Regions from separate parts of the Dactylosporangium sp. NPDC049525 genome, predicted to be linked through region 1. Evidence: predicted binding sites of a transcription regulator. Region 1 holds the regulator's gene; the other holds the start of a gene.

Region 1 (11,443 bases):
AGACGCGCCTGCAGGCCGAACATCTCGGCCTCCTCCTCGGGCTCGGCGTGGTCATAGCCCAGCAGGTGCAGGGTGCCGTGCACGGTGAGCAGCGCCAGCTCGTCGATCGTGGCGTGCCCGGCGGCGGCGGCCTGTTTCGCCGCCACCTCCGGGCACAGCACGATGTCGCCGAGCAGCGCGGGCTCGCCACCGCCCTCACCGGGGCCGTGGTCGACGCTGCCCTCGTCCATTGGGAAGGCCAGCACGTCGGTCGGGCCGTCGCCGTCCATCCAACGATGGTTGAGCTCCGTCATGTACTCGACGTCGACGAGCAGGATCGACAGCTCGGCGAGTGGGTTGACCCCCATCTCGTCGAGGGCGTGCCGCGCCACCGCGAGAATGGTGTCGGGGTTGACGTCGACGCCGGACTCGTTGGCGATCTCGATGGACAACAACTGCTCCTGTTGGAAGGGGGCTACCTGCGTCGCCCGCGGTCCGGGACGGCACGCACCGGCGGCTGCTGCGCCTCCTGTGCCTCGTCCCAGCGGGCATAGGCGTCGACGATCTCACTGACCAGCCGGTGGCGCACGACATCGGCGCTGCCGAGCTGGGCGAAGTGCACGTCCTCGACACCGTCGAGGATCTCACGGACCACCCGGAGGCCGCTGCGGGTGCCCCCAGGAAGGTCGATCTGCGTCACGTCGCCGGTGACGACGATCCGCGAGCCGAAGCCCAGCCGGGTCAGGAACATCTTCATCTGCTCGGGCGTGGTGTTCTGCGCCTCGTCCAGGATGATGAAGGCGTCGTTGAGCGTGCGTCCGCGCATGTAGGCGAGCGGCGCGACCTCGATCGTCCCGGCGGCCATCAGTTTCGGGATGGACTCCGGGTCGAGCATGTCGTGCAGCGCGTCATAGAGCGGGCGCAGGTAGGGGTCGATCTTGTCGTAGAGCGTGCCGGGCAGGAAGCCCAGCCGCTCGCCGGCCTCGACCGCCGGCCGGGTCAGGATGATCCGGTTGACCTGCTTGGCCTGCAACGCCTGGACCGCCTTCGCCATGGCGAGGTAGGTCTTGCCGGTGCCGGCCGGGCCGATGCCGAACACGATCGTGTGCTGGTCGATCGAGTCGACATACCGCTTCTGGCCGAGGGTCTTCGGCCGGATGGTGCGGCCGCGCCGGGAGAGGATGTTGAGGGTCAACACGTCGGCGGGGCGCTCCGAGGTGTTCTGCTCGAGCATGCCGACGGTGCGCCGGACGTTGTCCGGGGTGAGGGTCTCCCCCTTGCGCACCAGCTCGATGAGTTCGGCGAAGATGCGCTCGGCCAGGGCGTTGTCCGCGGCCGCGCCGGTGATGGTGATCTCGTTGCCCCGCACGTGCACGTCGCTGCTGACGGCCCGCTCGACGAGCTTGAGGATCTCGTCTCCCGCGCCGAGCAGCCTGACCATCGTGTGCGGGTCGGGGACCGTGATCTTGCTGATGGCCCGCACGGGCTGCTCCGACGACACTGCCGGTGCGGGGGTTGGGGTCTCGGTCATACGTCGGCCACGGTGGGCCTCAAGCACCTGCTTCCGGGGCTCGCTCTCCTGCTGGCTTCATGTCCAGGCTCTTCATGGTATCGGCTGACCGCCCCTCAGGCCGTTCCCATTTCTTGCCGATGTCCGGTTCGTACCTGATACGGCGAACATCCGCCTCGCCCGGATCGGGGTCGCCCGATCATGTCGTTCGCGCCGAAAGTCCGGACAGGCCCGCTCACACGGTGGTACTGAGGCAGGTGAGACATCGGCTGTACTCACCGGCAGGGGGCCCACACGGATGGTCGAGCGCAGCGGTTACGTCGACGGTGAGCCCTGCTGGGCCGACCTGGTCGCCCCCGACCTCGCCGCCGCCCAGCGGTTCTACTCGACGCTGTTCGGCTGGACGTTCCTGGACACCGGCGCCGACTTCGGGCACTACGTCATGTGCCTCAAGGACGGCAAGGTCGTCGCCGGGATGAGCCCGCCGATGCCGGGCGCCGAGCAGACCCCGGCCGCCTGGAGCCTGTACCTGATGTCACACGACCTGGAGGACACCGCCCGGCGGGTCGACACCGGTGGCGGCAAGGTCATCGTCGCGCCGATGGACATCCCGAGCAACGGCCGGATGCTCTTCGCCCTCGACCCGTCCGGCGCCGCGTTCGGCGCGTGGGAGCCCGGCCAGCACACCGGCTCGCAGCTGTTCGACGAGGACGGCGCGCTGTGCTGGGCCGAGGTCAACACCCGGGACCCGGCCGCCGTCGACACCTTCTACCAGGGCCTGTTCGGGTACCGGCAGACCCGGGTCGACGCCGACGAGCAGTTCGACTACACGGCGTGGAGCCTCGGCAACGCCGACCCCGTCGCCGGGCGGCTCACCATGACCGAGGCGTGGGAGGGCATCCCGCCGCACTGGATGGTCTACTTCGCCGCCGCGGACACCGACCGCGCCGCCGACCGGGTCCGGTCGGCGGGCGGCCAGGTCCAGCACGGGCCGTTCGACTCTCCGCACGGCCGCATCGCGGTCGTCGTGGACCCCAACGGCGCCGTGTTCACCGTCATCTCCCGTTAGAACCGGTACTTGTCGAAGGTCTCCTGACCGCGGGTGAAGCGGTACGTCGCCCAGTGCAGCAGCTCGACGGTGCCGTCCTCGGCGCGGGTCAGCCGCAGCAGCTCCCCCGTCTCCCGGCCGGACACGGTGCGGAACACGTCCTGCTGGCCGTCGACCGGCGCGAACACCGCCGGCGGCCGGTTCGCCGGCTGTTCCACCGCCCGGGCGTGCAGCGCGCCGCCGTGCCAGCTGAACACGTACTCGAAGCCCTCACCCCACCAGCGGCCGAGCACCGAGCGGTACCGCTGCGGCGGCGCCGGCGCGGGCGACCACGGCGTGATGTCGGCCGGGTCGCTGTCGACCGCCGCGGCGAGCAGCTGGTGCGCCAGGTCGATGACCTCACCGGCGGTGCCGGACGAGCCGAGCGCCGCCGCACCGAACGCGCCGGGGGTGCCGGTGCCGCCGACCCGCCCGTAGGCGCCGGCCAGGAAGCCCGGCATCGCGCCGTCGTGCCCGACGTGCACGATCCGCTCGGCGCCCGGCTGCGGCTGCAGGATCAGCCCGAGCCCCAGGCCCCGGGCCCACAGGACGTCCTCGGTGACGGCCCGCGGCGCCCGCATCTCCTCGACCGTCTCCACCGCCAGGACCGCCGAGGACTGGTCGACGGCCTTCGGGTCGGCCAGGAACGCCGCCCATTTCGCCAGGTCGGCGGCGGTGCTCCACAGCTGCGCCGCCGGGCCGACCGCGCCGAAGTCGTCGGGCGGCTCCGGGTGCGCGTAGTCGGACCAGGCGTCGACCTGATACCCGACGACGGCGCGGCTCGGCGTGACGACCGTGTCGTCCAGGCCCAGCGGGTCGAGGATCCGCTCCCGCAGCACCTCCTCCCAGGTGCCGCCGCGCAGCCGCCCGGCGAGGTGGCCGAGCAGGGCGATCGCCAGGTTGGAGTAGTGGAACCGCTGCCCGGCGGGCAGCACCCGCTCGGCCCGGTCCAGCTGGTCGAGCAGCGTGTCGACGTCGGGCGCCTGCATCGTGTCCCAGACGTCGCCGAACGGCTCCCGCTGCAGCCCCGACAGGTGCGACAGCATCCGGCCGACGGTCAGGTCGCCGTGCGCCTTCACCGGCAGGTGCCGCGAGATCGGGTCGTCGAGGTCCAGCAGTCCCTCGTCGCGGCACTGCATCACCAGGACCGCGGTGAACGTCTTGGTGACCGAGCCGATCCGCAGCTGGCTGCGCGCGTCGACGTCGGCGCCGACGGTGAACGTCCACAGCGGCCGGTCGGCGCGGTGGATCGCCACGCTGAGCGCCGGGACCCGCGCGTCGGCCTGGACCTGGCGGGCGAGCCGCTCGTACCGCTCCAGCGCCGTCATATGGACAGCATCGGGCCGAGCGGGCGGCCGCCGACGACGTGCCCGTGGACGTGGAAGACCTCCTGGCCGCCGAAGCCACCGGTGTTGAAGATCACCCGGTAGCCGTCCCCGGTCAGCCCCTCCTTCTCGGCGACCGCGGCGCAGCTGGCGAGGACCCGGCCGGCGAGCGCCGGGTCGGCGGCGGCGAGCGCGGCAATGTCCTGGTGGTGCGCCTTCGGGATCACCAGGACGTGCACCGGCGCCTTCGGTCCGATGTCGCGGAACGCCAGGGTGTCGTCGGTCTCGTGGACCACCGTCGCCGGGATCTCCCCCGCGACGATGCGGCAGAACAGGCAGTCATCAGTCACAGTCGCATCGTATTCGGCTTGTAGGGTGCTGCCATGTCTGGACGCAAGGTGTTGGTGACAGGGGCTTCCCGCGGTATCGGCGAGGCGGTCGCGCGCGCGTTCGCCGCCGACGGCGACGTGGTGGCGGTGCACCACCGCGACTCCGCCGACCTCGCCGAGAAGGTCCGCGACGGGCTGCCCGGCGACGGGCACGTGATCGTCTCCGGCGACCTGACCGACGCCGGCGCGGTCCAGGCGTTCGTCGACGGCGCCGCCCTGTCGCTCGGCGGCCTCGACGTCGTCGTCAACAACGCGGCCGTCGCGGTCGAGCACCCGATCCTGGAGGACGGCTACGCCGCGTGGCAGGCGGCCTGGCAGCGGACCCTGGCGGCCAACCTGACCGGCCCCGCCAACGTCTGCTGGTGCGCCGCCCGGCACCTCGGCGAGGGCGGCAGGATCGTCAACGTGTCCTCCCGCGGCGCGTACCGCGGCGAACCCCGCTACCCGGCGTACGGCGCGGCGAAGGCGGGGCTGAACTCGCTGACCCAGTCCCTGGCCCTGGCCCTCGCGCCGCGGGGCATCGCGGTCAACGCGGTGGCGCCCGGGTTCGTCGCCACCGACATGGGCAACGCCATCATGGACGCCGGGGACGGCGACGCGATCCGGGCGCAGAGCCCGTTCAACCGGGTCGCCCGGCCCGAGGAGGTCGCCGAGGCGGTGCTGTTCCTCGCCGGCTCGGAATGGTCCTCGGGCGCCGTGCTCGACCTGAACGGCGCGTCCTACTTCCGCTGACCCCGCCGTGCCTTTCCGCTGACCCTGGCGGGGTCTACCAGCGGCCGAGGCGGACCGACAGCGCCGCGAGGGCGGCGGCGCCCGCCGTCGACGTGCGCAGGATCTCGCGGCCCAGCCGGACCGGCACCGCGTCGGGGAACGCGGCCAGCTCCTCCGGCGCGATCCCGCCCTCCGGGCCGACGACGAGGGTGATGTCGCCGTCGAGCGGGACGGTCGACAGCGGCGCCGACGCCTCCTCGTGCAACAGCAGGACGGTCCCGGTCAGGGTGAGCTGCTTCGTGGTCCGCGCGTCGGTGACCTCGGGCAGCCAGGCCCGGCGGGACTGCTTGACCGCCTCGCGGACCGTGGCGCGCCACCGCTCGACCGGCTTGGCGTCCTTCCACCGGGCGATGCTGCGGGCCGCCTGCCACGGCACGATCCGGTCGACGCCGAGCTCGGTCATGAGCTGCACGGCCAGCTCGGCCCGCTCGCCCTTCGCGATCCCCTGCACGACGGTGACCTGCGGGTCGTAGGCGGGGACCCGGGTCAGCGCGCCGAGATCGAGATCGAGGGCGCCCTTGTGCGCGGCGGCAACAGTGGCCTCGAGCAGCCCGCCGCGGCCGTCGGACAACAGCAGCGCCTCTCCGGGGGAGAGACGCTGCACGTTGGCCGCATGATGACCTTCAGGGCCGTCGAGCCGCCACCGGTCCCCCGATGGCAGCTCGGCGACCAGGAAAAGCGGCAGGCTCACGCGTGGCCATTGAAGGCGTCCCGCACGCGGGAGAAGAAGCCGCCCTGCTTGGACAGCTCGGCGACCTCCTCGCCGCGGGTGCGGGCGAAGTCGCGCAGCAGCTTCTCCTGCTCCGGCTCCAGCCGGGTCGGGGTCCGCACGTCGAGGTGGACGTGCAGGTCGCCACGGCCGGCGCCGCGCAGGTGCGGGACGCCCTTGCCGCGGATGCGCAGCGTCTGGTTGGGCTGGGTGCCGGCCTTGACGTCGACCGTCTCCTCGCCGTCGAGGGTCTTGATCGTCAGCCGGGTGCCGAGCGCCGCCGCGGTCATCGGGACGGTGACCCGGCAGTGCAGGTCGTCGTCCTTGCGCGAATACACGTCGTGCGGGCGCTCGTGGATCTCGACATACAGGTCGCCGGGCGGGCCGCCGCCGGGGCCGACCTCGCCCTGCTGGGCCAGGCGGATGCGCATGCCGTCCTCGACCCCGGAGGGGATCTTCACGGTCAGCGTGCGGCGGGTGCGGACCCGGCCGTCGCCGCCACAGGTCGCGCACGGGTGCGGGATGACGGTGCCGAAGCCCTGGCAGGCCGAGCACGGCCGGGCCGAGACGACCTGGCCGAGGAACGTGCGCTGCACCGACTGGACCTCGCCGCGACCGCCGCAGATCTCGCAGGTCGTGGGGTGGGTGCCGGGCGCGGTGCCGGCGCCGGAGCAGGTGGTGCACACCACCGCGGTGTCGACGGTGATCGGCGCCTCGACGCCGAACGCGGTCTCGTGCAGGTCCAGGTCGAGCCGCAGGATCGCGTCGGCGCCCGGCCGGATCCGCGGCCGCGGCCCGCGACTGGCGGTCGTGCCGAAGAACGCGTCCATGATGTCCTGGAACCCGACGAACGCGCCGCCCTGCGGGCCGCCGCCACCGCCACCGGGTGCCAGGGGGTCGCCGCCGAGGTCGACCATCTCCCGCTTGCGCGGGTCGGACAGCACCTCGTAGGCCGCGTTGATCTCCTTGAACTTCTCCTGTGCCACGGGGTCCGGGTTGACGTCCGGATGAAACTCGCGCGCCAACCGCCGGTAGGCGCGCTTGATCTCATCGGCCGTGGAGTCCCGCTTGACACCGAGAGTCCCGTAGTAGTCCTTCGCCACTGAGTCCTATGCCCCTGACTCGTCCATGAGGTTCAACTTTGTCCCAGCAGATCGCCGACGTAGCGTGCCACGGCGCGCACCGTGGCGATGTTGCCGGGGTAGTCCATCCGGGTCGGCCCCAGCACACCCATGCCGCCCACGACAATGGAGCCCGGCCCGTAGCCGGTCGCCACGATCGAGGCGCTGCGCAGGTCTTCGATCTCGTTCTCGTCGCCGATGCGGACCCGGGTCATGCTCGGCTCGACCTCACCGAAGAGCTTGAGCAGGATGACCTCCTCCTCGAGCGCCTCGAGGATCGGGCGCAGCGAACCCTGGAAGTCCAGCAGCCCGCCGCGGGCGAGGTTGGCGGTGCCGGCGAGGGCGATCCGCTCCTCGGTGCGCTCCACCAGGGTCTCCAGCAGCACGGTCGACAGGGCCGTCATCGGCGGGCGCAGGCTCGGCGAGGACTCCTCGACGAGTGCGACGACCAGCGGCGGGGTGTCGACGAGGCGCTTGCCGACCAGCTTCTCGTTGATCCTGCGGCGCAGCTCGGTCACGTCGTCGGCGAGGATCGGGCCGGGCAGGTCGACGAGCCGCTGCTCGACCCGGCCGGTCTCGGCGATCATGACCACCATCAGCCGGGTGGTGGAGATCGGCACCAGCTCGAAGTGGCGCACGCTGGCCCGCGACAGGCTCGGATACTGCACGACCGCGACCTGCCGGGTGAGCTGCGCGAGCAGCCGCACGGTGCGGTGCACGACGTCGTCGAGGTCGACCGCGCCGATCAGGAACCGCTCGATGGCCCGCCGCTCGGCCGGGCTCAGCGGCTTGACCCGGGACAGCTTGTCGACGAAGAGCCGGTAGCCGGCGTCGGTGGGCACGCGACCGGCGCTGGTGTGCGGCTGCCGGATGTAGCCCTCCTCTTCGAGGACGGCCATGTCGTTGCGGACGGTCGCGGGCGAGACGCGCAGGTTGTGCCGCTCAACGAGGGCCTTGCTGCCGACCGGCTCCTGGGTTGCGACGTAGTCCTCGACGATGGCGCGCAGCACCTCAAGCTTGCGCTCGTCGAGAGCCATGCGCACCTCCCCAAGAACTTGGCACTCCCACTTTGCGAGTGCCAGTCTACGTCGCGCCCGCCGCCCACGGAATGATCGTCATGTGTGTGAACCGCCGCTATTGCGCCGGTCTGCGTCAAGTTTGTCCAAAAGAAGTCATGCCGCGTCGCTGGCCATACTTGATCGGTGCACCTACCGTGGCCCCCATGAGTGAACCACCTCGCCCCGGGGAATACGGCGTGCCGCAGGACCCCAACAACCCTTACTCGACGCCGGGCGGGGCGCAGTACCCGCCGCCGGGGCCTGACTACGGTCAGCAGCCGCCGGTCTCCGGTGGCGGTTACCCGCCGCCCACCAGCGGTGCCGGCTACCAGGACCCGAACGCCTACCAGCCGCCGGGCGGCTACCAGCAGCCCGGTGGGTATCAGCAGCCCGGTGGGTACCAGCAGCCGGGTCAGTACGGTGGCGGCTACCAGCAGCCCGGTGGCTACCCCGGCGCCGGCCCGGTCGGCTACGCCAACAGCGACGAGAAGACCTGGGCGCTGGTCGCCCACTTCGGTGGCATCTTCTTCGGCTTCCTCGCCCCGCTCGTCGCGCTGCTGGCCAAGGGCAACGAGTCGCCCACGGTCAAGGCGCACGCCAACGAGGCGCTGAACTTCCACATCACGTGGGGCATCATCCTGTTCGTGGGTGCCCTGCTCTCCGTGTGCACGTTGTTCATCTCGCTCTTCGTGCCGTGGATCATCATCATCGTGTTCGCCATCATCGGCGGCATGAAGGCCAACGGCGGCGAGCTGTACCGCTACCCGATGACCTACCGCTTCATCAAGTAACAAGTAAAAGACGCGTAGACACCAAAGGGGCGGCCCCGGCCGCCCCTTTTCCGCATGCCGAGCCGGCTCAGGTCAAGGCCCGCGCGACCCCGTCGGCGAGCAGCCGCCCCCGCAGGGTCAGCACCGCCCGGCCGGCCGCGAACGCGGACGGGTCCAGCTGCCCGTCGGCGAGACACTCCCGCGCCCCGGCCAGGCCGGCGTCGTCGAGCACGCCGAGCGGGAGCCCGTCGGCCAGGCGGATGCGCAGCAGGACGTCCTCCATGTGCCGCTCGTCCGGCGTCAGCACCTCACGGGCCTGCCCCGGCGACGCCGAGTCCGCCAGCCGCGCGGCGTAGGCGTGCGGGTGTTTCACGTTCCACCACCGCACGCCCCGCACGTGGCTGTGCGCGCCGGGACCCAGCCCCCACCAGTCGCCGCCGCGCCAGTAGAGCTCGTTGTGCCGGCAGGGCGAGTTGCGGGACCAGTTCGACACCTCGTACCAGGACATCCCGGCCTCGGTGAGGGCCTGTTCGGCGGCCAGATAGCGGTCGGCAGCCACGTCGTCGTCGGGGAACGGCAGCTCACCACGGCGCATGCGGGCCGCGAGCCGGGTGCCGTCCTCGACGATGAGCGCGTAGGCGCTGACGTGGTCGACCCCGGAATCGATCACCGTGCGCAACGACGCGGCGAAGTCGGAAGGCCGTTCGCCGGGCGTGCCGTAGATCAGATCCAGATTCACGCGCTCGAAGCCGGCGGCCTGCGCCTCGGCGACCGCGGCCGCGGGCCGGCCCGGCGTGTGCCGGCGGTCCAGCACCGCCAGGACTCCGGGCGCGACGGACTGCATGCCGAGCGAGATCCGGTTGAACCCGGCGGCGCGAAGCTGCCGCAGGCCGGCCGCGTCGACCAACTCCGGGTTGGCCTCCGTGGTGACCTCGGCGTCGCCGGCCAGCCCCCAGGTGCGGTCGATGCCGTCGAGGATGCGGCCCAGCTCCGACGGGGGCAGCAGCGTCGGCGTGCCACCGCCGAAGAAGACCGTGTCCACCCGGGGCGGCGCGACCACCTTCGCGGCCAGGGCCAGCTCGTCCAGGACCTGCTCGGCGTAGCCGGCGCTGAGCACGCCCTCGTCGGCGGTGTAGGTGTTGAAGTCGCAGTAGCCGCAGCGGCTGGCGCAGAACGGGACGTGGACGTAGACCCCGAACCCGGCCTCCCCCGCCGCGTCGGCGACCCCGTCGGGCAGCGCGCCGTCGCGCGGGATCGGCTCGCCTTCTGGCAGTGTTCCGGGCATTTCACTAGTGTGCCCGCATGCCACTCGTACGGTCACAGACGGCGCATGGCGTGGCGACGGTCACGCTCGACAGCCCGTCGAACCGCAACGCGCTGTCGACCGCCCTGATCGAGGAGCTCCTGGCCGCGCTCGCGGCCGCCGCCGGGGACGACGCGGTGCGGGTCGTGGTCCTGACCCACACCGGCCCCGTCTTCTGCTCCGGCGCCGACCTGAAGGAGACCGCCGCCGCGTTCGGGTCGGGCAAGCCGCCGATCAACCGGCTGGGCGAGGTGCTCACCGCGATCTGGGAGTGCCCGAAGCCGGTCGTCGCGCGGCTGACCGGGCCCGCGCGGGCCGGTGGCCTGGGCCTCGTCGCCGCCGCGGACCTCGCGGTGTGCGCGCTCGAGGCGACGTTCGCGTTCTCCGAGGTGCGCATCGGCGTGATCCCGGCAGTGATCTCCGCCACGGTGCTGCCGCGGCTGTCCTCCCGCGCCGCGGCCGAGCTGTTCCTGACCGGCTCGACGTTCGACGGTGCCCGGGCCCGCGAGATCGGGCTCGTCACGGCCGCCGTGCCCACCGACGAGGTCGACGCGGCCGTCGAGGCGTTCGTCGCGGCGTTGGTGCGAGGAGCGCCCGGCGCCGTCCGCGGCACGAAGGAACTCCTGCGCCGACAAAAAGCCGACACGTTCCGTGACGAGCTCGCGGCAATGACCGAGCTGTCCGTGTCGTATTTCGGTTCGGCGGAGGGAATCGAGGGAATCTCGGCATTCAGGGACAAAAGACCACCAAACTGGATCCCTGACGGCGTCGGCTGAACGGCCCGACTCGCCTCAACCCCGGGTGTAACGCGGGGAGGCAGTGGCGAGTGGGACGTACGCTGGTCAAGTTCTCAAAGGTCGGGAGGTGACGATGCGTACACGACACGTGCTGATGGTCCTGACGGCACTCGTCGTCGTCGCGGCCTTCGGTGTCTACGTGCTCGTGCAGCGGCTCGGCGACCACCTGCCGCAGCTGCTGCCGCCGGGCCGCGCCTGCGTGGTCAACGCCGGCAACGCCTCGGTCAACGCGAAGGGCACCGCCTCCGGCACCTCCTCCGGCGCCGACTCGGCCGTCGCCCTGGACGCCGAGCAGGTCGCCAACGCCGCGACCATCACCGCCGTCGGGCTGCGCCGCGGCGTGCCGCAGCGGGCCCTCGTCGTCGCCCTCGCCACCGCCTGGCAGGAGTCGAAGCTGGAGAACCTCGGCGGCGGCGACCGCGACTCCATCGGCCTGTTCCAGCAGCGGCCCAGCCAGGGCTGGGGCACCCCCGAGCAGGTCGCCGACCCGCGCTACGCGGCGAACGCCTTCTACACCGCCCTGCTGAAGGTCAAGGGCTGGGAGAAGATGCGGGTCACCGACGCCGCGCAGGAGGTCCAGCGCAGCGCCCTGCCCGAGGCGTACGAGAAGTGGGTCGACGAGTC
Region 2 (19,278 bases), on a different contig from region 1:
CTCGACCACGTCACGCATTTGCCGCTCCTGCCATTGCTTGTGTTGGGGCTGCTGGGGGTGTGCTACCGCGAGTGGTAGTTGGGTGCCTCGACGGTCATCTGGATGTCGTGCGGGTGGCTCTCCTTGAGCCCGGCCGCGGTGATCCGGATGAGTTGACCCCGCTCGTGCATGTCGGGGACGGTGGCGGCCCCCACGAAGCCCATGCCGGAGCGCAGTCCGCCGACGAGCTGATGGGCCACCGCGGCGAGGGGGCCGCGGAAGGGGACCTGGCCCTCGATGCCCTCGGGCACCAGCTTGTCGTCGGACAGGACGTCGTCCTGGAAGTAGCGGTCCTTGGAATACGACCTGGCCTGGCCGCGGGACTGCATCGCGCCGAGCGAGCCCATGCCCCGGTAGGACTTGAACTGCTTGCCGTTGATGAAGATCAGGTCGCCGGGGCTCTCCTCGCAGCCGGCGAGGAGGCTGCCGAGCATGACGGTGTCGGCGCCGGCCACGATCGCCTTGGCGATGTCGCCGGAATACTGCATGCCGCCGTCGCCGATGACCGGCACGCCGAGCGGGGCGCAGGCGCGGGATGCCTCCATGATGGCCGTGATCTGCGGCACGCCGACGCCGGCGACGACGCGGGTGGTGCAGATGGAGCCCGGGCCGACGCCGACCTTGACCGCGTCGGCACCCGCCTCGGCGAGGGCCTTCGCGCCGGCATAGGTCGCCACGTTGCCGCCGACGACGTCGACGGTGGTCTCCTTCTTGAGCCGGGCGACCATCTCGACGACCTGCCGGTTGTGCCCGTGCGCGGTGTCGACCATGACGATGTCGAGACCCGCGTCGATGAGGGTGCGGGCGCGCTTGTAGGAGTCGTCGCCGACCCCCACCGCGGCGGCGACCCGGAGCCGGCCGGCGTCGTCCTTCGTGGCGTGCGGGAACTTCTCGCTCTTGGAGAAGTCCTTGACCGTGATCAGGCCGCGGAGCTTGCCGGCGTTGTCGACGATCGGCAGCTTCTCGATCTTGTGCTTGCGCAGCAGCGCGCGGGCCTCGTCCTTGCTGACCCCGACGAGCGCCGTGTAGAGCGGCGTGACGGTCATGATCTCGTGGACCGGGGTGGCCGGATCGGAGACGAACCGCATGTCACGGTTGGTGACGATGCCCACCAGCTGGCCGGCGGCGTCGACGACCGGGACGCCGGAGATGCGATACCGCCCGCAGAGCTTGTCGACCTCGCCGAGGGTGTCGTCGGGCGAGCAGGTGATCGGGTTGGTGACCATCCCTGCCTCGGACCGCTTCACCAGATCGACCTGCTGCGCCTGGTCCTCGATCGACAGGTTGCGGTGCAGCGTGCCGATGCCGCCCTGCCGTGCCATGGCGATCGCCATCCGGGCCTCGGTCACCGTGTCCATCGCGCTGGAGATCAACGGGATCCGCAGGGTGATGTTCCGGGTGACGTGGCTCGACGTGTCGACGGCGCTCGGCACGACGTCGGACTCGCCCGGCAGCAGCAGCACGTCGTCGAAGGTCAGGCCCAAAGGCAGCACGTCAGGTCGCGGCGAGAAATCCATGAAGCGCATCCCAGCTCTCGGTCGTCCGGCGGGTGCGTCTCATCGTACTTCTGCCCTGGCGGCGCACCCCTCCGCCATAGCCGGACGTGCCGTGGCTAACTCCGCCCCGACCACCGCTCTGCATACCGAGCCCCACACGCGCGGGTATTGGGGCTACCGTTGAGGCGTGCACGAAGAGCCCATCGACCCCTTCGCCGGTGACCCGGCCGATCCTTCGGCCGAGCTCGACGACAGTGGTGCCGACGACCCGTTGACCGCCGCCGAGCGCCAGGACGTTCTCGAGGACCTTGCCGACCTCGAGATCTACCAGGCGCTGCTCACGGCGATCGGCGTCCGTGGGCTCGTCATCGAGTGCGAGGACTGCCACGAGCCGCATTACTTCGACTGGGACCTGCTACGGGGAAACCTGAAGCACCTGCTCACGTCGGGCCGGCCGCGGGTGCACGAGCCGGCGTTCGACCCGGACCCTGACCATTACGTCACATGGGAATACGCGCGGGGTTACGCTGACGGGGTCCATGACGCACTTGCGAGTGCGACGGACGACAACGACGGCTGAGCCGGTAGCGGCCCTCGTTTAGGTTTGCCGCGGGTGGGGTACCGACGCGGCATGCACAGGAGCGCTAACTCACCAGCCCGGCACGGAAGGCCGCCGCAACGGCGTGTGCCCGGTCACGCGCTCCCAGCTTCCGGAACAGCCGGCGAGCGTGCGTCTTGACCGTGTCCTCGGAGACGAAGAGCTCCCGACCGATCTCGGCGTTGCTCTTGCCGTCGGCCATGCCGCGCAGCACCTGCAGCTCGCGTTCGGTCAGCTCGACGCGCCGCCGCGGTGGTTCGCCGGGCACGTCGCCGCGCTGCTGTGGCACGCCGGCACCCGCGACACGCGCACCGGGCATCCCCACCGCGGTCCTCGCGGCGCCGGGCAGTCCCCGGCCCGCCGGGAGCACCCCGCCGGCCGTCTGGGTCGGCGTGCCGACCCGCGCGGGCAGGACCGGGTCGCCGTTGCTGCGGCCGACCTGGCTCAGCACCAGCAGCACCGCCTTCGCCAGCGTGGTCACCGGGTCCGCCGTGTCGACCCGGATGACCGCCCGGGCACCGGCAGCGATCGCCGCGGCCGCCGCGCGCGGCTCCTCCGTGCCGAAGAAGACCACCGTCGAGCCGGGCGACACCGCCAGGACACGGCGGGAGAACTCCGCACTGTCCGGCCGGGCCAGGGTCGGGTCGGCCAGCACCAGGTCCGCGGGCTGCTCACTGAGTCGGGCCAAGGCCTCGACCATCGTGACGGCGGTCCGCACCGCGTGTGCCACCCCGAGCCTCGCCGCGGCTGCTGCGACCGTCTGTGCCGCGACCTGTGTTCGCACACACACCAAAATCGTACGCACCGTCGTGCTCCTCTCTCTCAAAGAGAGAAACACGAAATGGCGAGATCTAGACGTGGTTTCGCCGCGATTGGCCTACGAGAAATTGACCGACGACATCCCGTTACCTGCGGCGGTCTCGCGCGTTGTACAGGGACTGTGCGACTCGCGAATTCCAGTCCGCAAGCTAGGAAGGAGGGGCGAATGACGAATGTGACTCGACTGCCCGGCCCGATCGCGGACGTTTGGGACTGGCAGCGTCTCGGTTTGTGCCGCGGGCGCGACAGTGCACAGTTCTTCCACCCGGACGGTGAGCGCGGCGCGTCGCGCGGCCGGCGGGAAACCGCGGCGAAGAACGTCTGCCGCGGCTGCCCGGTCCGGGCGCAGTGCGCCGCGCAGGCCCTCGCGACCCGGGAGCCGTATGGCGTCTGGGGCGGCTTCAGCGAGGGAGAGCGGCTTCGGCTGCTGGCCGTCGGCTGGGAGGACTGCGCCGACCGGGGTCGCACGACGGTCGACGTGTCGCGCCTGGAGGCGAAGCTGGGGCTGCGCCCCGCACCGCCGCTGGTGCCGCTGCGCACGGTCCGCACCCATCCCGCGCCGAACGTGCCAGCCCAGCGCCGCCGTGCCGGCGCCGACCGCGCCCGCCCCGCCGCGAGGTAGACCCACCCCAACCACCGCGCTCATCGGGCCCGACCACACACAGGTCGGGCCCGCTCACTGTCCGGGCCCGCTCACTGGGTCCGGGTCAGCGCACGTCGACCTGCACCGAATGCCATCCGGTGGCGCCGTCGGGATCCGGCGGCGCCACGGCGTCGGTCTGGGTGTCGCCGCCGTTGTCGGTGGCCCGCACCGTCAGCCGGTGCTTGCCCCGGGTCGCGGTCCACGGCAGCGTCCACTGCCGCCACGTGTCGATCGACGGCACGGCGGCGAGTTTCGCCTCCTGCCAGGGGCCGTCGTCGACGCGGACCTCGACCTTGGAGATGCCGCGGTGCTGCGCCCAGGCGACCCCGGCGATCATGACCTGCCCCGCGGCGGGGTTACCGCCGTCGCGCGGGGTGTCGATCCGCGACTGGGTCTTGATCGGGCCTTCTCGTGCCCAGCCGCGGTTGATCCAGTACGCATCGAAATCGGCGAACGACGACAGCTCCAGCTCGGCGAGCCATTTCGTGGCCGACACGTATCCATAGAGGCCCGGCACCACCATGCGGACCGGGAAACCGTGCTCGATCGGCAGCGGCTCGCCGTTCATCGCGATGGCGAGCATCGCGTCCCTGCCGTCGCGCAGCACCGCGGTCGGCGTGCCGGCGGTCCACCCGTCGACGGACCTGCTGACCACCTGGTCGGCGCCGGCCTTCGGGCGGACCTCGTCGAGCAGGTCGGCGATGCGCACGCCCTGCCATTTCGCGTTGCCGATGAGGCCGCCGCCGACGTCGTTGGAGACGCAGGCGAGCGTCACGTACCGCTCGATCATCGGACGCTTGAGCAGCTGCTCGAAGGTCAGGGTGAGCGGCCGCTCGACCCGCCCGTGGATGCGCAGCGTCCAGTCCTCCGACGACACCTGCGGCACGACGAGGGTGGTGTCGATGAGGTAGAAATCCTTGTTCGGGGTGACGAACGGGGCCAGATCGGGCAGGCCCGCGTCGGCCTCCGGCGGCAGCGGCGTGGCGGTGTCGGGCACCGGGGGGATCTGCACGGCGGCGCGGTCGGCCTCGACGCCGCGACGGGTCGCCCACCAGCGGGCGGTCAGGCCGACGACGAACGCGGCGGCGAGGGTGCCGCCGGCAGCGCGCAGGAAGAACCGGCGTTCGTCATACGTCTCGACCGGCGGCCGTACGAGCAGCCAGTGCAGGACGGCGGCGCCGGCGGCGGCACCGACGAGCGTGGGCACGAACGCATACCAGGGCGCGGCGTGGCGGGTGAGCGCGGCGACGGCACCGACGAGGGCGAAGAGGCCGATGCCGGCATACCCGAACACCATCCGGCGGGTCGCGGCGACCCCGACGGCGGCGGCGAAGACGGCGAGGATCAGCAGCGTGCCGACCTGCAGCGCGATCTTGTCGTAGGTGTAGAAGACCGACACCGCGAAGTCCTTGACGGACGCCGGCACCGAGTCGATCACGACTCCACCGACGGACACGAGCGGCGAGGTGGTCGCGCCGGTCAGGATCGCCACGACCTCGGCGACGCCGAGCGCCACCCCGGCGGCCGCGATACCGGCGAACGCCGCGTTCCTACGATTCTGCACGGCTCCCAGTCTGCGCCGTGGATCAGGACCCACCAAGAGCGGTAATCGATCCATAAGAACTGAGAAGGGCCCGGCAATGGCGCCGGGCCCTTCTACGGTGTCGCGTGAATCAGAAGCCGGGGCCGTGCGAGTGGCCGTGCCCGTGGCCGTGGCCGCCGCCGGCGGCGGCGGGCTCCGGGGCGGCCGGCTTCTCCACGATCAGGGTCTCGGTCGTGAGCAGCAGGCCGGCGATCGACGTGGCGTTGGAGACCGCGCTGTGGGTCACCTTCACCGGGTCGACGATGCCGGACTTGACCAGGTCGACGTATTCGCCGGTGGCGGCGTCGAGGCCGTGGCCGAAGTCGAGCCCGGTGACCTTGCCGACGACGACGTAGCCGTCGAAGCCGGCGTTCTGCGCGATCCAGCGCAGCGGCTCGACGAGCGCCTTGCGCACGATCGAGACACCGACCTTCTCGTCGCCGGTCAGGCCGAGGTCGCCGTCGAGGACCGTGAGCACCTGGGCTAGGGCGGCGCCGCCGCCGGGGACGATGCCTTCCTCGACCGCCGCCTTGGTCGCGGAGATCGCGTCCTCGATGCGGTGCTTGCGCTCCTTCATCTCAACCTCGGTGGCGGCGCCGGCCTTGATGACCGCGACCCCACCGGCGAGCTTGGCGACCCGCTCGTTGAGCTTTTCCTTGTCCCAGTCGGAGTCGGAGGCCTCGATCTCCTTGCGGAGCTGCTCGACCCGAGCGGAGACCTCGCTCTTCTCGCCGCCGCCGTCGACGATCGTGGTGAGCTCCTTGCCCACGACGATGCGCCGGGCCTTGCCGAGGACCTCGGTGCCGACCGACTCGAGCTTGTAGCCCAGCTCGGGGGCGACGAGCTCAGCGCCGGTGAGGATCGAGATGTCCTGGAGCATGGCCTTGCGCCGGTCGCCGAAGCCGGGCGCCTTGACCGCGACGACCTTGAAGGTCTTGCGGATGGCGTTGACCACGAGCGTCGACAGGGCCTGGCCCTCGACGTCCTCGGCGATGATCAGCAGCGGCTTGTTGTCCTTGACGATCTGCTCCAGCAGCGGCAGCAGCTCCTCGATGGCGCCGATCTTCTGGGTGGTGACGAGGACGTAGGTGTCCTCGAGCACCGCCTCCTGCGACTCCGCGTCGGTCACGAAGTGCGGGGAGATGTAGCCCTTGTCGAACTGCATGCCCTCGGTGACTTCGAGCTCGGTCGTGAGGGTGGAGCCCTCCTCGACCGTGATGACGCCGTCGCGGCCGACCTGCTCCATCGCGGAGGCGATCAGGTCGCCGATGGTGGCGTCCTGCGCGGAGATGGTCGCGACCTGGGCGATCTCGGTGTGGCTGGCGACCGGGGTCGCCTTCTCCTTGAGCGCCTTGACGACGGCGGCCGCCGCCAGGTCGATGCCGCGCTTGAGACCGGCCGGGTTGGTGCCGGCGGTCACGTTGCGCAGGCCCTCGCGGACCAGCGCCTGGGCCAGCACGGTGGCGGTGGTGGTGCCGTCACCGGCGACGTCGTTGGTCTTGGTGGCGACCTCTTTGACCAGCTGGGCGCCGAGGTTCTCATAAGGGTTGGTGAGCTCGATCTCTTTGGCGATCGTCACACCGTCGTTGGTGATGGTCGGGGCACCGAACTTCTTGTCCAGAACGACGTTGCGACCGCGCGGGCCGAGCGTGACCTTGACCGTGTCGGCCAGGCGGTTGACGCCGTGCTCCAGCAGGTGGCGCGCCTCGTCGGAGAAGCTCAGGATCTTCGCCATGCTTGTGATGTCCCTTCAAAGCGACACCGCCCCGGCCGTCAGCGCTGCGCGCAAGGGTCCGGGGCGGTGGCCACTGCTGCTACTTGGTCTGGGTCACTTCTCGATGACCGCGAGGACGTCACGGGCGGAGAGCACGAGGTACTCCTGGCCGCCCCACTTCACCTCGGTGCCGCCGTACTTCGAGTAGATGACGGTGTCACCGACCTTGACGTCGATCGGGACCCGGTTGCCCTTGTCGTCGATACGACCGGGGCCCACAGCCTGGACGGTGCCCTCCTGGGGCTTCTCCTTGGCGGTGTCCGGGATGACGATGCCCGAGGCGGTGGTCGTCTCAGCCTCGTTGGCCTGGACCAGAATGCGGTCCTCGAGCGGCTTGATCGCAACCTTCGTCGCGGTAGTCACGGGCATACCCTCCTGGGGTATTGAATCTTGCGCTATCGAGTGCCCGGTGAAGCCGTCGTCGCGGGTGCCGGCTCCAGCCGGTTGGCTGGCACCCTCGACACGAGAGTGCTAATCGGAGGTTATGTCGCTGGCTAGCACTCCGTCAAGGAGAGTGCCAAACACGCCACGAAATCACCCGTCGTCGGCTAGGCGACGGACCCGGGCGCGGGCGCTGCCGGCGATCTACGCTCGGCGGTATGAAGAGGCTGCTCGGCACGCTGATCGTCGCCATCCTGGCCGTGGGTTCCCTCACCGCCTGCGGCAAGAAGGACGGCGGCAACACGGTCGCGGCCGACGCCAGCACCGGCCCGTCCGACTCCGCCGCATTCGGCGAGGGCCCCGGCGGCTCCGGCGCCGCGTCCCCCTCGAGCGGCGGCAGCCAGGGCACCGCCACCGCGGACAAGAGCCCCGCCGCGCCCACCTACCCGGGTGACGCCAAGAGCTACTGCCAGGCCGCCGTCACCGCCTGGACCAAGAACGACTCCGGCCGGATCAAGCAGCTGGCCGGCAGCGGCGCCGTGTCCAACTTCCAGTACATCGAGAAGGGCGCCGACACCAACTGGAAGTACGTGAAGAAGGACGGCAACGAGTGCATCCTTCGCAACGACCACGGCGACCAGCTCCAGGTCACGATCGACGAGCACAACCTGGGCAAGCCGCAGGCCGTCACCGACGTGGTCATCGAGAAGACCGAATACCCGTCGGACGCCTCCAGCTACGTGAACAACTTCATCAACGCCTGGTACAACGGCAATACCCAGCGCATGGCCGCCTACTCCAGCCACTCGATCGCCAGTTCCTACGGCGGCAAGAAGGCCCCGCCGAACTGGACCGAGAGCCAGCCCAAGGAGGACAAGGGCGACTACTGGCTGGTGCACGGCTCGTCGAACGCCGGCGACAGCTATACCTTCAAGGTCAAGAAGAGTCTCGGCAAGGCCAACGGCATCCTAGGGATCTCATAACGCATGCTCGAACAGGCGCTCGAAGCCGCGGCGGCCCTGCCCGACGGTGATCCCCTGGCGGCCGCGTCGGCGCTGCGGGCGGCCGGCTTCCCGCCGGACCTCGCCGCCGCCGCCCTGACCCAGGTGGCACTGCGGCGCAAGGCGGTCGCCAAGTTCGGCGCCGACGCGGCCGTGATGCACTTCACCCGGGCGGGGCTCGAGCAGGCCACCCGGGGTCCCGTCGCGGCCCGGCGGGCGGCCCGGCTCGCGGCCGCGGGTGCCACCCGGGTCGCCGACCTCGGCTGCGGCATCGGCGCGGACACCATCGCCTTCGCCCGCGCCGGCTTGCGCGTGCACGCGGTCGACGCCGCACCCGAGACGGCCGCGACCGCGTCGGCAAACGTGCTCGCGTTGGGTCTGGCGCCGGGGGTACAGGTGGAGGCCCGCGACGCCACGACAGTTCCGCTGGACGACGTCGACGCCGTGTTCTGCGACCCTGCCCGGCGCACCTCCGGCGGGCGCCGGGTGTTCGACCCCCGCGCCTACTCGCCGCCGTGGGACTTCGTCGTCGGGCTGGCCGCCCGGGTACCGATGACGGTGTTGAAACTCGCTCCTGGGATCGACCACGCGCTGCTGCCGCCCGGCGCCGAGGGAGAGTGGGTCTCCGTCGACGGTGACGTGGTGGAGGCGGCAGCGTGGTGCGGCCCGCTGGCCGCGGCGCCGCGGCGGGCGACGCTGTTCCAGGGTGCGGAGGTGGTGTCGCTGACCGGCAGTGGCGTGGCCGCCGCCCCTGTCGGACCTGTCGGAAATTTCGTGTATGACCCCGACGGCGCGGTGATCCGGTCGCATCTCGTCGCCGAGTTCGCCGCGACGGTCGACGGCACGCTCGCCGACCCCACCATCGCGTACGTGTACACCGCGGGGCCCGTGCCGACCCCGTTCGGGCGCTGCTACGAGGTCCTCGACCAGCTGCCGGTCGCGTTGAAGCGGCTGCGGACCGCGCTGCGTGCCCTGGACGTCGGCTCGCTGACGATCCTGAAACGCGGCTCGGCGTTGGACGTGGAGGAGCTGCGCCGGTCGCTGCGCCTGTCCGGCACCCGGGCCGCGGTGATCGCGCTGACCCGGGTCGCCGGCGCGCCGGCCGTGCTCCTGCTACGGCCCCTCGCCAGGACCGCTGCCAGGGGCGCTGCCGCTCAGTAGAGCTGCTGGCCCAGGCGGCGCTGCAGGTCGATGAGGACGTCGTCGGCCAGGTCCTCCGGCGGACGCCGGCCCAGCTGCTCCGTCAGCATCCGGCCCGACTCGCGGCACATGTCCCAGGTGATGCGCTCGTGCAGCCAGCGCAGCCACTCGACGATGTCGTTGATGAAGAACGCGACGATCTGCTCCGAACCCCGGACCCGCCGCTCCTCCCCCATCACCGTCAGCGCCGCCGCCAGCCGCCGCCGCGGGAAGTCATGCCCGTTGAGCGCGTCGGCGAACACGTCGGCCCGGTGCCGCGGCGCCGTCGGCGCGACCGTCAGCTTCGGAAACGGCGGATCCCCGGACGTCCACACCTGCGCGCTGCGCGGCACGAACTCAGGCTCCAGCACCACGTCGATCCGCGACGCGTGCCCCGGGTCGTCGACGGCGACGAGCACCCGCGGCTCCACCGAACTGACCTTCGTCACGAACCGCGACAGCCCTGTCGCCTCCTCCACACAGAACCGGGCGTCGGGCAGGTCCAGCGCCCCGTCGAACACCAGCCGGCCCACCCGCGGCCCGGCCCCCTGCCACAGCCGCACCCTGACCAGCCCGACCTGCGGTCTTGCCGCGACCCGCACGTGCCGGTCGGTCGCCGTGATCGGCCCGTCACCGTCGAACACGGACATGTCACGGCCGCTGGTGGCGCCCAGGAAGATGTGCCCGTAGCCCAGGTACATCTGGACGGCACCGATCTGCATCTCGCTATTGTGGGCCAGTGGCGAGCAAGGGCACCCCGGCGACCGCACTGTTGGCGCGGCAGAAGATCGCGTTCACTCCACACACCTATGAGGTCGACCCCCGGGCCGCCTCCTACGGCGAGGCGGCCGCGGCGGCCCTCGGCGTCGAGCCCTCCCGCCTCTTCAAGACCCTCGTCACGAGCATCGACGGCCAGCTCACGGTGGGTGTCGTGCCCGTTTCGACGTCTCTGGATCTCAAGGCGCTGGCCGCCGCGGTGGGCGGCAAACGCGCCGCGATGGCCGAGCCGGCCGCGGCCGAACGGGCCACCGGCTATGTGACGGGCGGCATCTCCCCGGTCGGCCAGCGCTCCCGCCTGCCCATCGTGATCGACGCGTCGGCTTCCGGACTGTCCACGATGTACGTCTCGGGCGGCCGGCGCGGCCTGCAGATCGAGCTCGCCCCCGACGACCTGGTCCAGGTCACCGGCGCCGTCCTCGCCGACATCGCGGCCCGCTGACCATGCGCGACCGCCAGCGCGTCATCGAGGCGCTGCAGCACCACACCCAGGTCGGCCGCCTCACGTTGGACGAGTTCGCCGACCGCTGCGACACGGTCCTCGCCGCGAAGACCCTCGACGACCTGCGCGCCGCCACCCACGACCTCCCGGCCCTGCCCTCCGAGGCGGCAGCCACCGCCACCGGCCCCGGCAAAGGGCGCCGCCAACAACCGCCACGTGCTGCTGGTGTTCGCGATCGCCCTGGTCGCGGCCATCCTGCTCGGCCTCGTCTACGCCGCGTTCCACTGACCGCGCGAGCCGGCCGCCCCGCGCTCGACCGTGAAGGCCGAGGGCGTCAGGCGGTGGGCTGGCGGTCGGTGCCGTGCCAGGAGCGCCAGAGGGCGGCGTAGGCGCCGCCGGCGGCGACCAGCTCGTCGTGGCTGCCCAGTTCCGTGATCCGGCCGTCCTCCACGACGGCGACCCGGTCGGCGTCGTGGGCGGAGAAGAGCCGGTGGGCGATCGCGATCACCGTGCGGCCGTGGAGCGCACCGGCGAGGGAGCGCTCCAGGTGGCGGGCGGCACGCGGGTCGATGAGGGACGTCGCCTCGTCCAGCACCAGGGTGTGCGGGTCGGCAAGGACGAGACGGGCGAGCGCGAGCTGCTGCGCCTGCGCCGGTGACAGGGGCGGCTCGCCGAGGGTCGTGTCGAGGCCGTCGGGGAGGGCGTCGACCCAGTCGAGGGCGTCGACGGTGGCGAGGGCCCGGCGCAGGTCCTCGGTCCCGGCGGAGGGGCGGGCGAGGATGAGGTTGTCGCGGACGGTGCCGAGGAAGACGTGGTGTTCCTGGGTGACGAGGGCGACGTGCCGGCGCAGCTCGGACAGGGGCAGGTCGGCGAGGGGGACGCCGCCGACGGTGACGGTGCCGGAGCCCGGGGCGTGGATGCCGGCCAGGAGCCTGCCGAGGGTCGACTTGCCGGCGCCGGACGGCCCGACGACGGCGAGCCGTTCGCCCGGCCGGATCTCCAGGTCGATGCCGTGCAGGACGTCGCGGCCGTCGACGTACGCATACCGCACGCCCCGGGCCACGATCTGCTCGCTCGACGGCGCCGCGGTGGCCACGGGGGCCGGGACGGCGACGGACTGGATGCCGACGATGCGGGCGAAGGAGGCGAAGCCGATCTGCAGGTGGTCGAACCAGGACAGGACCCGGTCGAGGGGGTCGATGAGGGCGAGGAAGTACAGGACGGCGGCGGTGACCTGGCCGACGGTGGCCCAGCCCTCGACGACGAACCAGCCGCCGGCCACGAGGGTGACGGCGCCGGGCAGCACGTAGCCGAACTCGGTCAGCGGGAACCAGACGGTGCGCAGTCGCAGCGTGTACAGGTAGGTGGCGTACATGCCGCGCAGGTGGTCCTGGGTACGGTCCAAGCGCCGTTGCCGCAGGCGCAGCACGTCGACGGTGCGCGCGCCCTCGACGGTTTCCGCGAGGCCGTCGGTGAGCTGGGCGAACGCGGCGCTGGAGGCGAGGTAGCCGGCGGGTGCGCGGCGGAAATACCACCGGGAGCTGAACCACAGGACGGGCACGGCGATGAGCGCCGGCAGCAGCAGGAGCGGCGAGACGAGGGCGATGGCGCCGATGGTGAGGACGACCTGCAGGATGCCGACGACGACCTCGGGCAGCGCGAAACGGACCGTGTCGGAGGTGCCTTCGACGTCGCGGGAGGCGCGGGTGAGCAGGTCGCCGGTGCCGGCACGCTCCACTGTCGACGGTGGCACGGCGAGGACCCGGTCGACGAACTCCTCGCGAAGGGTGGCGAGGACCTGCTCGCCGAGGCGGGCGGAGGCGAGCCGGGCGTAGCGCACCAGCACCGACACGACCACGACGAACCCGGTGATGGTGAGGGCGATGCGGTCGACGGTCCAGGTGGTGGTGCCGGCGGAGGTCTTCTCGACCAGGTCGCCCAGCAGGCGGGGGGTGACGAGGCCGGCGACGGCGGCGCTGACGTGCAGGGTGACGACGAGCGCGAGCATCCGCGGGTGGGCCTTCATGAGGCGACGCAGGTAGGCGCGGATCTCGGCGCCGGTGGCGATGGGCAGCAGCATCAGGCGTCCTCCTCCCTGGTGACGGTCGCGACGTAGGCGGGGCAGGTGTCGAGCAGCTCGCGGTGGGTGCCGGTGGCGGCCACCCGGCCGGCGACGTCGACGAACGCCACGGTGTCGGCGCTGTCGAGCAGGAGCGGGCTGGTGGTGCACACGACGGTGGTCCGGCCGGCCCGGGCGGTGGCGAGGTTGCGGGCGATCAGGGCCTCGGTGTGGGTGTCGACGGCGCTGGTCGGCTCGACGAGGACGAGGACGGGCGGGTCGAGGGCGAGGGCACGCACCAGGCGCAGGCGCTGCTGCTGGCCGCCGGAGAAGTCGCGGCCGCGTTCGGCGATCTCGGCGTCGAGCCCGTCGGGGAGCGCGTCGACGATGTCGCGTGCGGCGGCGGTGTCGAGGGCGGCGAGGACGGCGGCGGGCCGGTCGCCGAGCTCGTCGTGCAGGCGTCCGCGGAAGAGGCGGTCGTCGTTGTCTGCGACGACGATGTGGGAGCGGACGTCGTCGACGGTGTGGTGCCGCAGCGGCGTGCCGCGCAGCCGCGCCTCGGACGTGTCGTCGAGCAGGCCGATCCGGTCGGCGATGGCGGCGGCGTCCTCGGGGCGGGCGGCGGCGATCGCGGTGAGCAGGCCCCGCTCGGCGACGAAGCCGGAGGTGGGGTCGTCGAGGTCGCCGCCGACGACGGGGACGGGTTTCGCGGGGTCGCGGAGTTCGGGTTCGACGCGCAGGAGGGACACGACGCGGCCGGCGGCGACGAGGCCGCGGGTGAGTTTCTCCGCGAACTCGGTCAGTGTCCGCAGTGGACTGACGAGGAACACGGCGTAGGCGTAGAAGGCGACGAGCTCGCCGGGTGTGATCTTGCCGGCGACGGCGAATCTGGCGCCGAGCCAGGTGACGAGGGCGACGAACAGGCCGGGGAGCAGGATCTGCGCGCCTTCGAGGAGGGTCTCGACCTTGGCGACGCGGACGCCGGCGGCGCGGACCTGTTGCGACTCGGCCCGGTAGCGGCCGGACACCACGTCCTCGCCGCCGATGCCGCGCAGGATCCGCAGGCCGGAGACGATGTCGGCGGCGCGGCCGGTGAGGGCGCCGGCGAGGTCGCGCTGGGCGCGGCGGCGCTGGTGGAGGGGCTTGAGCAGCAGCCCGACGACGGCCACGAGCAGCGGCACGCCGATGACGACGACGAGGCCGAGGGGCACCGAGACGTCGAGCAGCAGGACGACGACGACGATGATCGCGACGACGGCACCGCCGGCGCGGGCGCTGACGTCCATCGAGTAGCCGACGTGGTCGAAGTCGGTGGTGCCGATGCTGACGACCTCACCGGTGGCGACCTTCTTCGGCAGGGTCGCGCCGAGGCGGGTCGCGTGCCGGGCGGTGACCTGCATGGTGCGGAAGCCGGCGCTGAGGAAGTTGGTGACGGCGAACCGGTGCCGCATGATGCCGCTGACGGCGGTGACGATGCCGAGGCCGAGCAGGGCACCGCCGGCACCGAGCAGGGCGGTGCGGTCGTGGGTGGTGAGGGCGTCGACGCCGGCGCCGAGCGCGGCCGGGACGAGGGCCTGGCTGACCATCCAGACGATGCCGAGCGCGACCCCGGGCAGGATCGTCGGGAGCTGGTTGCGCAGCACCCACAGCAGGTAGCGGGCGGCAGATCTGCTGTCGGGCTCACCGGGGTCATCGAGCGGCAACCGTTTCATGGCCAGCCGACGGTAACCCGGGTGGCCGTCACCGCGCCTTACATTTTCCAGCCCGTGGGCTAGCGGTCGACCTCGGTGAAATCCCATGCCTGGGGGCGGCGGGAGACGAGGTGCGACGGTGGGTCGGTGAATTCCTCCGGGGTGCTGCCGCGCCATTTGGAGATGACGACGAGCCGGTGGTCCGTGGAGGAGTACACCTCGCTGGAGATGTGCATCGGGTGGACCTCGACCTTGGGCAGCATTGCCTCGCACACCCAGGACAGCAGTTCGCCGAACGCCTCGGGGTGTGCCCGGACCTCCCACATGCGCACGATCACGGCGCTGGACTCTACTCCCATGGCCGCACACTTGCCTTCCTCGCTTCAGAACCCGTCACGGCACGCCCTCCGCTTCGCTCCAGTCACGCCGTGACCAGTGTGATCGGCATCGCCGAGTCGGTGGGCAGGCCGAGCCGGCCGGGTGCGGCGCCGGCGGCGACGAGGTGCGCGCCGAGGGCGGCGACCATGGCGCCGTTGTCGGTGCACAGGCCGGGTCGCGGGACGCGCAGCGTGATGCCGTGCTGGTCGCAGCGTTCCTGGGCGAGGGCGCGGATGCGGGAGTTGGCGGCGACGCCGCCACCGATGACGAGGGTCCGCACGCCGCGGTCGAGGCACGCGTCGACGGCCTTGTTCGTCAGCACGTCGCAGACCGCCTCCTGGAAGCTGGCGGCGACGTCGTTGACGGGGACGGGTTCGCCGTTGCGCTGCCGGGCCTCGACCCAGCGGGCGACGGCCGTCTTCAGCCCGGAGAAGGAGAAGTCGAAGCGGTGCTCGACGAGGTCCCGGGCGGCGGTCAGGCCGCGCGGGAACGGGATGACGATCTGACCGTCGCGGGCGGCCCGGTCGATCGGTGGCCCGCCGGGGAACGGCAGCCCGAGCAGCCGGGCGACCTTGTCGAACGCCTCGCCGGCGGCGTCGTCGATGGTGGCGCCGAGCGGCTCGACCCGGCCGGCCAGGTCGTCGACCTTGAGCAGCGAGGAGTGGCCGCCGGAGACGAGCAGGGCGATCGCGGGCTCGGGCAGCGCGCCGTGTTCGAGGGTGTCGACGGCGACGTGCGCGGCGAGGTGGTTGACGCCGTAGATGGGCTTGCCGGCGGCGAGCGCGTATGCCTTGGCCGCGGCGACCCCGACGAGCAGCGCCCCGGCGAGGCCGGGGCCGGCAGTGACCGCGATCGCGTCGACGTCGGCGAGGGTGATCCCGGCGGTGTCGAGGGCCCGTTGCACGGTCGGGACCATGGCCTCGAAGTGGGCGCGGCTGGCGACCTCCGGCACGACCCCGCCGAAGCGGGCGTGCTCGGCGACGCTGGAGGCGACCTCGTCGGCGAGCAAGGTGTGCCCGCGGACGATGCCGACGCCGGTCTCGTCGCAGGAGGTCTCGATCCCGAGCACCAAGGGTTCAGTCTTCACGCATCATCACCAGTGCATCCGTGTTGCTCGGCTGGTAGTAGCCCTTGCGGACGCCGACGCCCTCGAACCCGTAGCCGGCGTAGAGCTTCTGTGCGGGCAGGTTGTCGACGGCGACCTCGAGCAGCACCTGCCGGGCACCGTGCCGTTCGGCCTCGGCGAGGAGGGCCTCGAGGAGGCGCCGGCCGATGCCGCGCCGCTGGGCGTCCTTGCGCACCCCGACGTTTTGGATCCAGGCCTCGTCGGGTGGGGCGAGGGCGAGCCCCGCGTAGCCGACGACGCGGTCGCCGCCCGGGCCCGTTTCCAGGGCGACGAGGTAGTGGTGGCCGCTGGCCAGCTCGTTCCAGAACATGCCGGCGGACCAGCGTTCCTCGCCGAACAGCTCGTCCTCGATCGGCAGCAGCGCGTCGATGTGGAACCAGCGCAGCTCGGCCAGCTCGACCGTCACGGCAGCGCCGGCTTCCGCTCGCCGGGGGCGACCGCGTCGGGGCGGCGCAGGTACAGCGGGGTCAGGGTCTCGCCGGGTGCCTTGGCCCGGATGCGGTCTGCGGCGAGAGCGGCGAGGGCGCGCGCGGACGGGTACCGCGGCGGCAGCACGGGCAGGCCGAGCACCTCGGCATACTTGTCGGCGCCGTCACCGGCGGCCGCGCCGGCGGCGGTCTGCTGAGCGACGACAGCGGGCTTGTCGACCGCGGGCCCTTCGACGCGGACGCCGCCGTCATACACCGCCCAGTACACCTCCTTGCGGCGAGCGTCGGTCGCGACGAGCAGCCGGCCGGGCTGCCCGTGGCCGATCCCGTCGAGGGAGCAGACCCCGTAGACGGGGATGTCGAGGGCGTGACCGAACGCGGCGGCGGTGACCATGCCGGCGCGCAGGCCGGTGAACGGGCCGGGGCCGGTGCCGGAGATCACAGCGGTCAGGTCGGCGGGTGCCGCGCCGCCCTCGGCGAGGACCGCCTGGATCTGCGGGGCGAGCAGCTCGCCGTGGGCTCTGCCGTCGACGGTAACCCGCTCGGCGAGCACGGTGACCTCGTCGTCCGTGACGCGGACGAGCGCGGCCGTCACCGCGGGCGTCGAGGAGTCCACCACCATCACCAGCACGGCGCCAACTCTACCGACCTGCCTGTGACGCAGGTTTGGGGTCGTGACTGCGGTCAGTTAACCGATTCGCAACGAGCCGGGCCTAGCATCGGCCGACATCTACGCAGGGCGCGTCAGGAGAGCCGATGACCGAGCCGGTCCTGGTTGTGGATATGGGTTCCTGGGCCATGTCCGCCGCTGTCGTCGTGCATGACCAGCTGCATCTGCTGCGGGAGCCGCTCACCGGGGCGGTCCGCTGGCCGGCCGGTGCGAGCCTCGACCCGGCGCCGGGCCGCCCCAGGCTGTCCGCCGGGGGCGCCGCCGAGCGGCTGCGGGACGAGCATCCACGGCACTACGTCGACGGGGTGCGCCGCGCGGTCGACGCGAACGCGCCGATCTGGCTCGGTGACCAGCTGGTCAACGGTGCTGAGCTGGTCACGGCCGCGCTCGGCGCGATCATTGAGGAGGCCGGGCGGCGGCACGGCAGGATCGGGCGGCTCGTGGTGACGGTGCCGGCCGCGTACCGGACCCATGACCCGCGGCGGGAGCTGCTGGTGACGGCCGCGGCGGTGGCCGGGTTCCCCGACGTCGAGCTGGTCCATGACCCGTCGGCGGCGGTCGCGGACCCGGTGGCCGCGCTGGAGGTCGCCGAGGGTGGGTATCTGCTGGTCTGCGACCTCGGGGCGACGTGGAGCGCGACGCTGACGCAGCTGCAGCACGGAATCCCGGTGCCGTTGAGCCAGGAGAGCTCCGGCAGCGGCCGCGACCTCGACGTGGTGCTCGCGGCGGACCTGCGGGCGAAGCTGGCGCAGTGGGTGGAGCCCGCGTTCACGGCCGGTGGTGACGTCAGCGTGCGGGCCGGTTTCCACGCTCTGGACATCGTGCGCAGGCTCAAGCATCAGCTGAGCGAGGCGCCGGAGGCGACGGACCGCATCGAGCCGGGCGCACCGCCGTACACCATTGGCAGGGACCTCCTCGACCAGCTGACGGAGCCGGCGAACCGGTGGCTGATCGCCAGCTGCCGGGCGGTCATCGCGCGGGCCGGGATCGTGCCGGCGGACGTCGCCGCGGTCCTGCTGGTCGGCGGCAACGCGCACCTGCCGAGCGTCGCCCCGGCGCTGCGGCACGGGTTGAACCGTCCGGTGACCAGGCCGGCGGAGCCGGAGCTGGCGGTGTTGCGGGGCGCGGCCCGGCTGGCCGGTGGCCGCGTCGGCCGTTCGCTGCCCGCGGACCCGGCGCCGTGGCGGGTGGAGCCCCTCGCGTGGACGGTGCCCGGTGGTCGTGGCCGCCTGGTCCGCTGGCTGGTGAAGGAGGGCGAGGCGTATCCGCAGGGTGCGCCGCTCGCGCAGGTCCGCACCGCCGACGACCGGGTGTTCGACCTGACCGCGGGCCGCGCCGACGGGGTCCTGCTGGAGCACCGCATCCCGATCGGCGGCATGGTCGTGTCCGGCGCGGCCGCCGCCCATGTGCGGATCTCCCCGGCGGTGGAGCGGTTCCAGCTGGCCAAACGCCATCATCTGCGGGTCACCGGCGACTGGCTGCTCATGCCGGACCGCCGCACGCTCGTGGAGTGTTCCCGCACCGGCGAATACGTGAAGGTCCGTTCGATCGACAGCGGCGCCCTCGTCACGGAGCTGCGGCCCGGCCGCGGCGCGGGCCGCGACCGGCACGGGCAGGTCGCGTTCGGCCCCAACCATCAGTTGTCGCTGGTCACCTGGGACGCCGAGGGTCACTTCTGCGTCTGGGACGTGCTGTCGGGGCGGATGACCAGCAGCTTCTCCGACGCGCACCGTCCCGACGCGGTCCTCGTCAACGAGGGCGAGTGGCGGCTGGTCGCCACCGGTGAGGGCGCGGCGAGCGTCGGGCGCTACCGCCGTGACGTGGCGACCGTCTGGGACCTCGCGACCGGTGAACGCCTCGACCGGGTCGTCGGCGAGGACCTGACGAGGCGGTTCACCGGGTACAGCGACTCCAGCCGCGCCGACGCGTTCGCCACCGAGATGTCCACCCCGGACGGCCGGCTGACGGCGGCGGTGCTCGACGGCTCGGTCCGGGTCCGCGACGTGGAGACCTCGGCGGAGGTGTTCCGCGCCGACCTGTCCCCGGCCCGGCAGGTCCGCACCGCGTTCTGCCACGAGGGGCGGCACCTGCTGGCCCGCTGCACCGACGACGAGGGCACCTCAGTCGACGTCTGGGAGGTCCTGCAGCCCGCGTAGCCTGCCGGCCCAGCCCTGGCCGTGCGCGACGGCGGTGAC

Evidence for each region. The regulator HrcA, encoded in region 1, represses chaperone genes, less so after heat shock. The targets are predictions, from matches to a motif close to GGTTNGCACNCTCNNNNNGAGNGTGCNAACC.
Region 2: a site for HrcA is predicted at 7,398-7,428, ahead of groES (co-chaperone GroES). Genes of this name have one in related genera too.

The regions. Positions count from the first base shown of each region.
Region 1 covers NZ_JBFAPO010000023.1:1,663-13,105, reverse strand. Annotated here, with positions in the region: gene ybeY (rRNA maturation RNase YbeY) at 1-431, opposite strand, end outside; gene AB0K00_RS29100 (PhoH family protein) at 455-1,510, opposite strand; gene AB0K00_RS29095 (VOC family protein) at 1,788-2,558, shown strand; gene AB0K00_RS29090 (serine hydrolase domain-containing protein) at 2,555-3,904, opposite strand; gene AB0K00_RS29085 (histidine triad nucleotide-binding protein) at 3,901-4,251, opposite strand; gene AB0K00_RS29080 (SDR family oxidoreductase) at 4,285-5,022, shown strand; gene AB0K00_RS29075 (16S rRNA (uracil(1498)-N(3))-methyltransferase) at 5,057-5,752, opposite strand; gene dnaJ (molecular chaperone DnaJ) at 5,749-6,873, opposite strand; gene hrcA (heat-inducible transcriptional repressor HrcA) at 6,906-7,928, opposite strand; gene AB0K00_RS29060 (DUF4870 domain-containing protein) at 8,114-8,740, shown strand; gene hemW (radical SAM family heme chaperone HemW) at 8,808-10,004, opposite strand; gene AB0K00_RS29050 (enoyl-CoA hydratase-related protein) at 10,022-10,798, shown strand; gene AB0K00_RS29045 (hypothetical protein) at 10,887-11,443, shown strand, end outside.
Region 2 covers NZ_JBFAPO010000036.1:95,218-114,495, reverse strand. Annotated here, with positions in the region: gene AB0K00_RS37855 (GuaB3 family IMP dehydrogenase-related protein) at 1-18, opposite strand, end outside; gene guaB (IMP dehydrogenase) at 63-1,556, opposite strand; gene AB0K00_RS37845 (DUF5319 domain-containing protein) at 1,723-2,115, shown strand; gene AB0K00_RS37840 (LuxR C-terminal-related transcriptional regulator) at 2,180-2,938, opposite strand; partial or broken gene AB0K00_RS37835 (WhiB family transcriptional regulator) at 3,119-3,466, shown strand; gene AB0K00_RS37830 (molybdopterin-dependent oxidoreductase) at 3,660-5,213, opposite strand; gene groL (chaperonin GroEL) at 5,269-6,912, opposite strand; gene groES (co-chaperone GroES) at 7,006-7,320, opposite strand; gene AB0K00_RS37815 (hypothetical protein) at 7,551-8,315, shown strand; gene AB0K00_RS37810 (class I SAM-dependent methyltransferase) at 8,319-9,494, shown strand; gene AB0K00_RS37805 (hypothetical protein) at 9,488-10,234, opposite strand; gene ybaK (Cys-tRNA(Pro) deacylase) at 10,252-10,731, shown strand; gene AB0K00_RS37795 (DUF1707 domain-containing protein) at 10,734-11,120, shown strand; gene AB0K00_RS37790 (ABC transporter ATP-binding protein) at 11,066-12,811, opposite strand; gene AB0K00_RS37785 (ABC transporter ATP-binding protein) at 12,811-14,502, opposite strand; gene AB0K00_RS37780 (hypothetical protein) at 14,562-14,819, opposite strand; gene tsaD (tRNA (adenosine(37)-N6)-threonylcarbamoyltransferase complex transferase subunit TsaD) at 14,903-15,946, opposite strand; gene rimI (ribosomal protein S18-alanine N-acetyltransferase) at 15,936-16,391, opposite strand; gene tsaB (tRNA (adenosine(37)-N6)-threonylcarbamoyltransferase complex dimerization subunit type 1 TsaB) at 16,388-17,044, opposite strand; gene AB0K00_RS37760 (Hsp70 family protein) at 17,170-19,239, shown strand; gene tsaE (tRNA (adenosine(37)-N6)-threonylcarbamoyltransferase complex ATPase subunit type 1 TsaE) at 19,204-19,278, opposite strand, start outside.